DNA from 3 places in the Geobacillus sp. E263 genome. Region 3 is predicted to be linked to each of the others. Evidence: riboswitches for the same ligand, from Rfam matches in the RefSeq annotation. Region 3 holds a riboswitch; each other region holds the start of a gene.
The links. A riboswitch is a leader RNA that binds a small molecule or an ion and turns the genes downstream of it on or off. The one in region 3 is predicted to bind thiamine pyrophosphate.
Positions count from the first base shown of each region.

Region 1: it holds a riboswitch for thiamine pyrophosphate, as region 3 does, so the genes downstream of both, tenA (thiaminase II) here and thiC (phosphomethylpyrimidine synthase ThiC) in region 3, are expected to answer to the same signal.
Region 2: it holds a riboswitch for thiamine pyrophosphate, as region 3 does, so the genes downstream of both, thiM (hydroxyethylthiazole kinase) here and thiC (phosphomethylpyrimidine synthase ThiC) in region 3, are expected to answer to the same signal.

Region 1 is NZ_CP041632.1:2,807,145-2,810,423, forward strand. Features, by position in the region: gene FNL97_RS14370 (ABC transporter ATP-binding protein) at 1-597, opposite strand, end outside; gene FNL97_RS14375 (ECF transporter S component) at 618-1,208, opposite strand; gene tenA (thiaminase II) at 1,192-1,890, opposite strand; TPP riboswitch at 1,999-2,106, opposite strand; gene FNL97_RS14385 (YbjQ family protein) at 2,180-2,494, opposite strand; gene FNL97_RS14390 (class I SAM-dependent rRNA methyltransferase) at 2,651-3,279, shown strand, end outside.
Region 2 is NZ_CP041632.1:1,476,735-1,480,013, reverse strand. Features, by position in the region: gene thiD (bifunctional hydroxymethylpyrimidine kinase/phosphomethylpyrimidine kinase) at 1-487, opposite strand, end outside; gene thiM (hydroxyethylthiazole kinase) at 502-1,311, opposite strand; TPP riboswitch at 1,373-1,484, opposite strand; gene FNL97_RS07685 (glycosyltransferase family 2 protein) at 1,545-2,576, opposite strand; gene FNL97_RS07680 (DUF6044 family protein) at 2,589-3,279, opposite strand, start outside.
Region 3 is NZ_CP041632.1:3,032,427-3,035,705, forward strand. Features, by position in the region: gene thiC (phosphomethylpyrimidine synthase ThiC) at 169-1,890, opposite strand; TPP riboswitch at 2,256-2,370, opposite strand; partial or broken gene FNL97_RS15595 (methyl-accepting chemotaxis protein) at 2,434-2,898, opposite strand; gene FNL97_RS15600 (DUF2935 domain-containing protein) at 3,015-3,279, opposite strand, start outside.

The sequences.
Region 1 (3,279 bases), 230 kb from region 3:
ATCGACAAAATCGAGTATATGATCGATTTTATGTTCGACAATGATGACCGTTTTATCATGGGCAATTTGTTTCACCGTCCGCCAAATCGCTTCCGTTCCTTCTTCATCAATCATTGCCGTTGGTTCATCCAAAAACAGTACATCTGGATCTAACGCCAATACGGAAGCAAGGGCGAGCCGTTGCTTCATTCCTCCCGATAGTGTATGAATATCGGTATGCGGCTCTACAAAAAGACCAACTGTCTCTAGCAGCTTCTCGATCCGCTCTTTCATCTCTTCGCGCGGCACACCGATATTTTCGAGCGCAAAGGCGATTTCTTCATCGACAAACGGCATGCAAAATTGCGAATCGGGATCTTGGAAGACGTAGCCCCAATTATTGGGAAGCTGCACTCGCTCTGCTTTCATCGGAATATCGATCGAATGCGGAATCAAGCCCGACAGCACTTGCAACAATGTTGATTTTCCGCATCCGGATGGACCGAGCAACAACACTTTTTCTCCTTCGTAAAACGTGATCGATAAATCTTTAAATAACAATGTATCTTTTCCAGGAAATTTCAAGCGCAGCCGTTCAACAGATGCTATCGGTTTCATCGGTTCACACGCCACCTTTTTTAACGATCAAGCGCATCGTAATCTTCTTTCGAAGCCGGGCGCAACATTTGCGTCACACCAGTTTTTTCTAACGCTTTTACTAAAGAAACGGCAAAAACACCGGCAATCACCACTGCGCCAATAAAACGGGCAATAAGGAATAATGCCAAGTTCCAAGGAGCCAGCGATTCAATATACCCTTTATAAAAATCCATCACAAGCGAGCCAATCGTCGCACCAATCGCCCCTAACGACACGACCAATGCGTCAAACCGTTTATAACGGAACGCGGCAAACACCACTTCCGCCAAAAGCCCTTGAACGACTCCGTAAATAAGCACCTCTAGCCCCCACTCTGAGCCCATAATAAATTCTCCAGAAGAAGCAGCAATTTCCGCTAACAGCGCAACACCTGGCTTGCGGATCAGCAAATATGCCACCGATGCGGCGATAAACCACATGCCGTAAATCAACTGATCGATATGGAAACCAAATGGCTTGACAAAGTAGTAGAAAGGTCCCCAAATTTTATAAATGATCCCAAAAACGACAGAAATCACGATTGTCGTTAAAATATCAACAAGCTTCAATCCTTTAGTTGTTGCTGACATGTTCTTTGATCTCCTTTCTTGCTGATGGCCATGTTTCTAAGCGATATGCCATCTCCCAAAATTCGTATTCATATTCACTGCTAATAAGAAAATGCTGTTCCATCCGTTTGCGATCGGATTCGGTGACTGCTTCCGCAATCGCATCCAAACGGGCGATTTGTTCTTCTACTAAGCTGCGAAACCATTCGGAGCTATATGTTCCAATCCATTTCTGATAGATCGGCTCTTTCGGCTTGCAGTCCTTTAGCCGCTCACCAATCTCATAATAAAGCCAGTAGCACGGCAAAATCGCCGCAATCACATCACCTAAATGCCCTTCATACGCAGCCCGGTACATATGCGACGTATACGCGTATGCGGTCGGCGCCGGAATAAATGACGCTTTTTCTTCTTCCGTGATCCCAAGCAGCTCGGCAAACGTTTCATGCAAAGATAATTCCGCTTCACATGTGCTTTGGGCGTGATACGCCATGCGCGCGGTTGTCTTCAAATCTGGAGACTTCGCCGCTCCAATTGCTTGAACTCTCGCAAAATGGTGCAAATAATACTCATCTTGCATCACATAATAGCGAAAACGAGTAAGGTCTAGCGTTCCTTCCCCTAACTCTCTCACAAAAGGATGGCGAAAGCTTGCCTGCCAGATCGGATCGGCCTTTTTCCGCAATTCCATCGCAAATGACATCTTTATCTCTCCCCCTCTTTTTATAAAAAATAAACACCACTTCCTTTACGATGCGTAAAGAAAGTGGTGTTGCACACATAGTCGTCGAAAAAACACAGAAAAACCCACGACTGCGCCACTCCACTTCCCTACGCTGGTATTACCCAGATCAGGTTCTAAGGGTCTCAAAGGCACACTTTGATCTCAGCCTTTCTAAAGGCCCCCCTAGTGGATTGCGTCCAATATAAAAAATTTTCCCTTGTTTAAATTTATCATATCACGGTAAATATCATTGTCAACCCTTTTTTTACTATTCCACGATGACTGCTGTACCGTATGCCAAGATTTCCGACGTATTCGCCATAATTGCCGCTGTAGCGACTCTTACGCCGATTACCGCATTTGCTCCTTGGCGTTTCGCCTCGTTTATCATGCGTCCAATCGCAATTTTTCTCGCTTCGTCCATCATTTCGGTATACGCCTTGATTTCTCCGCCGACAATCGTTTTCAGACCAGCCATAATGTCTTTGCCGATATGTTTTGACTGTACCGTATTTCCTTGTACAAATCCGATATACTCTTTTATTTGTTTTCCTGGTACATAGTCCGTCGTTGCGATAATCATCACAATCCCTCTTTTCTTTTCATCTATGCTTATCGTTATTCTGTTTAGAAGAAAATAGTCCTGCCAAATGTCGACAAACTTGCCTGCGTTGCGTCTTTGTCCGCAATTCTGTATCATAGAAAAAGCAAACGACTATATCATAATGGAGTGGAGAACGTGGCAAACGTATTTTTAAAACGAAAGCGAAAAAAACGTCTGGAACAAGGACATCCATGGATTTTCCAAAGCGAAGTCGATTATATTGAAGGAGACTTTGAACCAGGCGATTTTGTGGACGTATATAATCATCAACGCTACTTTTTGGCAAAGGGCTATATTAACCCGAAATCGCAAATCATTGTGCGCGTTTTGACGCAAAATCCTGATGAAGAGCTAAATGAACAATTTTTTGTCGACCGAATCCGCAAAGCATGGGAGTATCGTGAGCGAATGATTCCCGGCGTTCGCTCATGCCGCGCTATTTACGGTGAAGCTGACTTTTTACCGGGGCTGATCGTCGATAAATACGAAGACGTGCTTGTCGTTCAGATTCTTTCCCTCGGGATGGAAAAACGGAAAGACTGGATTTTGCGTGGTTTGCTTGAAGTATTTAAGCCAAAAGCGATTTATTTGCGCAATGACGTGTATGTCCGCGAGCTAGAAGGGCTAGAGCAAGAAAAAGGCTTTTGGTATGGCCAGTCGGAAACGGAAGTGCTGATTGAAGAAAACGGCGTCAAATATATCGTCGACATTGAAAACGGGCAAAAGACGGGATTTTTCTTCGACCAAAGACAAAACCGAGCGGC
Region 2 (3,279 bases), 1.6 Mb from region 3:
GACGTTTCGCCGCCTCCTTACGGTCCTCAATCGTTCGAATCGTCTGGCCGGTTAATGCTTCCGCTTCCGGAATGTTCGGAGTAACCACCATCGAAATCGGAAGCAAATGCGTTTTTAATGCGCTTACTGCCTCTTCTTGCAATAGCGGAGCGCCGCCTTTGGCAATCATGACCGGGTCGACGATGAGACGGTCCCAACCAAATTGCTTTACTTTCGAAGCAACCACTTCAATAATTTCTGCACTAAACAGCATCCCCGTTTTTACCGCATCCGCTCCTAAATCGGTTCCGACGGATTCAATTTGTTGTGCGACCGCTTCCGGCGGCAATGGATACACTCCTTGGACACCGAGTGTATTTTGCGCCGTTACCGCTGTTAATGCGGACATCCCAAATACACGCAATTCTTGAAACGTCTTTAAATCCGCTTGAATCCCAGCACCGCCGCCGCTGTCAGAACCGGCTATTGTTAACGCTTTATATACCATTATTTCCTCTCCCTTCATTCTCCTTGTTCAATGCGGCCGTATCGGCTGATCTCATCCGCTCCTACGCGGAAAAGCGCGTCCAAAAAGGCGATTTGAAAGCTGCCCGGTCCTTCGTCTCCTGCATTTTTCGCAGCGATTTCCGCGGCAACTCCATAGATGACAAGCGCCGCCGCCGCCGCTTTTAGCACATCCCGCTCTACAGCCGCAAATGCGCCAATAACAGATGTCAATAAGCAGCCAGTTCCGGTCACTTTCGTTAACAACGGGTGTCCGTTACGAATGATATACGTCGTATTTCCATCTGTTACAACATCCTCTTTTCCTGTAATGGCGACTACTGTTTTCAGCTGCTCAGCCGCTTTTTTCGCAAGCGATACGACATCCCCGCTGCCTTCTCCCGCATCAACGCCTTTAATGGTCCACGATTCGCCGATAGTATTCGCGATTTCCGCCGCATTGCCGCGAATGACAGACAGTTGGACCGCGCTCGCAATGTTTCGCGCCGTCTCCGTGCGATACGGCGTCGCCCCGGCGCCAACCGGATCGAAAATAACAGGAACGCCAGCTTCGTTTGCCGCTTTTCCGGCAATGATCATCGCTTCCACTTCTGTTGGATTTAATGTTCCGATATTTAAGACAAGCGCCCCCGCAATTTTTGCCATATCCGCAACTTCCTCTTTCGCATACGCCATGACCGGTGAAGCACCTAACGCAAGCAGTCCGTTTGCCGTAAAATTCGTTACAACAACATTCGTAATGTTATGTACAAGCGGATTGGCTTGTCTAACCATTTGCAATGCGTTTATCGCTTCCTGGTTGTTCATTTCCCATCCTCTCCCTTTTTGCGAAATAAAAAAACACTTTGCGCGCAAGCAAAGTGTATACGGATCCCACAGTCACTTTCCCTGCGCTGGCATTACCCAAACAGGTTCGAACGGTCAACGGCGGAATTAGCCGTACTCTCAGCCTGCTTCCGCAAGCTCCCGCAAAACAATATATAGTTTTTCACAAAAGAGTCTACTCCTTCTTTTCACATATTGCAAGTAAAAATATCACATTATGAACGGTGTTTTGAAATTTCCGGCATCGTTGATCCTTCACTTAGTGAAGGAGATTGGTGCCACGGCTGCGGCATCGGCAAATTAAATAAATCAAGATCGACAATGTATCGGGGGCGCCGTTTTGTTTCTTTATAAATTTTCCCAATATATTCTCCGATCAACCCAAACGCAATAAGCTGCAAGCCGCCGAGAAACCAAATGGATGTAATGAGCGATGTCCAGCCTGTTTGCGTATGGCCGGTAAATTTTAAAAGAAGAAAATATACTCCAAACAATAAGCTGACGAAAAAGGAAACAAACCCAATGAGCGAAATAATGCGAATCGGCGTAATACTAAACGAAGTGATCCCATCAAGGGCAAACGCGATCATTTTTTTGAGCGGATACTTCGTTTTTCCTGCAAACCGCTCTTTCCGATCATAATAGATGGTTGTGGAGCGAAACCCTAGCAGCGGCACAATTCCGCGCAAAAACAAATTCACTTCCTCGAACCGTTCGAGTTCCTCTACCGCCCGCCGGCTCATTAACCGATAATCGGCATGGTTATAAACGAGATCGACTCCCATTGCTCTCATCAGTTTATAAAACCATTGAGCAGTATGGCGTTTAAAAAACGTATCCGTATCGCGCTTATTGCGCACCCCATACACAATTTCATATCCTTCATGAAACTTTTGGACAAAATCGCGAATGACGGAAATATCATCTTGCAAATCCGCATCGATCGAAACGATGCAATCAGAACGCGTTTTCGCAGCAAACAGCCCCGCTAACAGCGCGTTTTGATGCCCCGCATTGCGCGCAAGTTTCACTCCTTTTACTTCCGGATAACGCAAGCTTGCTTTATAAATAATGTCCCATGTCACATCGCCGCTTCCGTCATCGACAAATAATAACGTGCTTTCAGGAGAAACAAGGCGCTCGGCAATCAGCTCCTCCCGAAGATTGCGGAGCTGGCGAATCGTTTCCGGCAATACTTCCTCTTCGTTATAACACGGCACAACAATCGTAAGCATTGGTTCGTTCATGTTAACCCCTCCTTACGGTATCACCTTGTACAAATAAATCGTCCATGCCGATTCTTTGGAATGAAACACTTTTTCAAGCGTCAGCTGATTTTGTTTTGCGTTTTCAATCGGCAATGCCGAGAAAATATAACGGCCGCCCATTTGATAAAACACATCGGTATTGAGCTCTAAATGTTTAATCGTTCGCTTGGAATTCTTTTTAAACATATAATGTTTGCCCAGCTCATCGACAAAAATATAGCAGCGTCCGCCCCATTCATCGAAGTACTCGCGCAGCTTTTTGTTTTTTGCGAGTTCGTTGGCAATGATTTGGCGGAACTGATGTTTATAAGAGAGCGGATAAAAATTGTTGTACGTATCGAGCGTGTAAAATCCGTTATATTGCGCAATCGCCGGATGAATGCCGATGCTGGCGACACGATATTTGTGAACCGGCAGTCCGATGTGCTCTTTTATTTCTTTGAATTGCTTTTCCGCATAAAACTCGCGAAACGACGGCTTATTGCGATGCGCAATTTCCTCGTTAAAAGCAGTGAGAACGACTAACTGAGCGGCAAGCGCTGCAAAACATGCCTTTTTCCATGAATGGCCTTGCTGCCATAAAATTTTAAGGGAAATGGCAAACAGCACGTAAATGACCATCGGCCGCAAAAAGTGATAGCGGGCAAAATTAAATTTATCCAGAAGATCAAAACGTTCTGTT
Region 3 (3,279 bases):
GAAATTTTTTTGTCATGGGAGTCTATATAATGACATTTGACACATTTTCGCATGAACGACGTCTCGCAAAACGAATGCTGACAATTTTTTCGGATATGGGCAATTTGCTGTTCCAATTTAAGAATTTTCTCCTTCAGTTCGGCAATTTCCTTTTGCAACTCTTGAACATTATCGATAGAGAGATGAGCCATTTTCGACAAACTCCTTCGCTTTTTGTTTCATCCCTTCTTCCCTCACCGTTTTTTGCAGCTCATGTGAAATTTTCATCGAGCAAAACTTCGGTCCGCACATTGAACAAAAATGCGCGACTTTCGCCCCTTCCGCCGGCAATGTTTCATCATGATATTCCCGAGCTCGATCTGGATCAAGCGAAAGGTTGAACTGATCGTTCCAACGAAACTCAAAGCGCGCTTTTGATAACGCGTCATCCCGCCGTTGCGCTCCCGGGTGCCCTTTTGCTAAATCGGCCGCGTGTGCTGCGATTTTATAAGCGATCACTCCTTCGCGCACATCATCTTTATTCGGCAGCCCTAAATGCTCTTTCGGCGTCACGTAACAAAGCATCGCCGTTCCGTACGCGCCAATGATCGCCGCTCCAATCGCGGATGTAATGTGGTCATATCCCGGCGCGATATCGGTCGTAAGCGGTCCTAATGTGTAAAATGGCGCACCTTTGCAAATTTCGATTTGCTTATCGACATTTTCTTTAATTTTATGCATCGGCACATGCCCTGGTCCTTCGATCATCACTTGCACATCATGTTTCCACGCGATTTCTGTTAATTCTCCGAGCGTCTCCAATTCAGCAAACTGTGCTTCGTCATTCGCATCGGCAATCGAGCCTGGACGCAGCCCGTCTCCAAGCGATACTGCAATATCGTACGTTTTCAAAATCTCGCATATTTCTTCAAAATGCGTGTATAAGAAGTTTTCTTCATGGTGGGCTAAACACCATTGCGCCATAATCGAGCCGCCGCGTGAAACAATGCCAGTCGTTCGGTTTACCGTCATCGGTATGTAACGAAGCAGCACCCCCGCGTGAATCGTAAAATAGTCCACCCCTTGTTCCGCTTGTTCGATGAGCGTATCACGGTAAATTTCCCACGTTAAGTCTTCCACGACGCCATTCACTTTTTCAAGCGCTTGATAAATCGGAACCGTCCCGACAGGCACAGGGGAGTTGCGAATAATATACTCCCTTGTCGCATGAATATGTTTTCCTGTCGATAAGTCCATAATCGTGTCTGCTCCCCAGCGCACCGCCCAAAGCATTTTTTCGACTTCTTCTTCAATGGATGATGTGACTGCGGAATTGCCAATATTCGCGTTAATTTTTACATGAAAACGACTCCCAATAATCATCGGTTCACTTTCCGGATGGTTAATATTCGAAGGAATAATCGCTCTGCCTGCGGCAACTTCTTGACGCACGATTTCCGGATCTATATTTTCGCGAATTGCAACAAATTCCATCTCCGGCGTAATAATCCCTCGTTTTGCGTAATGCATTTGCGTAACGGTTTTTCCTTTTTTTGCGCGCAGCGGTTTTCGCGCAAAAGGCAGAATAATCTCTGATTGCTTCCCATTACGGAATCCGTTATCTTCCGGTTTCACTGGACGCCCCTCGTATTCTTCAACGTCCCCTCTTTCTAAAATCCAGCGTTTTCTTAGCGGCGGCAATCCTTTTTGAATGTCCGGCTGAAAATCAGGATCGGTGTAAGGACCGCTTGTGTCATAAACACGAACAGGTTCATTTTCGATGATTCCTGTTTCTGTCTTTGTTGGACTTAACGTAATTTCTCTCATCGGAACACGAATATCCGGTCTTGAACCTTCGACATACACCTTTTTACTCGCAGGAAATTGCATGAAAGATTTGATGTTTTGCATGTAACTCCTCCTAGTTACTAAAATCTATAAAAATCGACTCATCGCGATGGAACCAGCCAAACAGCTTGCCGCTCAGGAAACACCTGAGTTCCATCAGGAAGGGAATCCTAATGTCTCACCGGCTGTGAAAGACAACCCGTGGTTCGCTGTCAGCGGCGGCTCCTGTCATGCACCATTTCTTCCATCGGTCAGTACACGACAGCGATTTTAGCAACCAGGTCTACACCTCCTTAAAATAATGGTTAGGACCTGAAGTTACACCAAAACGCGGGGCAAGATAGGAGACCATATGCGGAAATAAAAAATCGGGTCCTTTTCGGAACCCGATGGAATGCAAATAGCGAAACGTACGCAGCAAACGCATACACTCCCGCTATCTACTTCCCTACGCTGGTATAACCCAGATCAGGTTCAAAGGGTCAAAGAACTTAAGCGCGTTCTTTTCTCAGTCCAAGCTATTGGACTCCCCTAGTAGATAAGCGACAAATTTATTTAATTTTTCTTAATATTAACATATTTATATAACCATGTAAATACACTTTTTTACACGGTAAATCGTTTTAACATTGTTTGCATATTTTCCACCATTTTGCTTAATGATGATGCCGATGAAGCAATTTCCTCCATCGATGCCATTTGTTCTTGTGTTGCCGCCGAAACATTCGCTGATCCAGAAGAAGTTTGTTCCACAATCTCCGTCATATGTCCAATGGAAGCGGCCACCCGTTGCACGTTTTCTGTCATTTGCTCGATCGCTGTGGATACTTGTTCGATTTGGGCATTGACTTCGCCGATGGATTGGCGGATTTGTTCAAACGACTGTCCAGCCGTTTGCACAACATCAAGCCCTTGCGATACTTCGCTAACTACGGTTCCCATCGATTCGATCGCTTTTTCCGTTTCTTCTTGGATATAGCCGATCAGCTGCGAAATTTGCTGTGCGGATTGAGCAGACTGTTCCGCCAATTTGCGAACTTCATCCGCCACAACGGCGAACCCTTTTCCTTTTTATATTTCTAGTATATTACAAAACATAAAACAAACCGTTACCCTTTTTCATTACTACTTACTCTGCTCTTTTTCAAACACATAAAATGCCTATCCGAAACGAATAGGCATTTTCCTTATTTTCCGTATAACAACAATTGAGCAATGCCAATAAAATATTCTGACTCACGAATAATATGGTTCAGCACTACTTTTGCCGTTGGATTTTTGCTCACTGCTTTGCTTTCCGTTTTTATTTGTTGACACAGCTTAATAAAATCAAGACTTTGCTGCAAGCAATGAGACACTAGCTGCAACACTTGCTGGTAAAGCTGATAAGGAACGTAATATCCCGCGCGAACGACCGATTCAATAAAACGCACTACTTGCTGATGTGTTGCA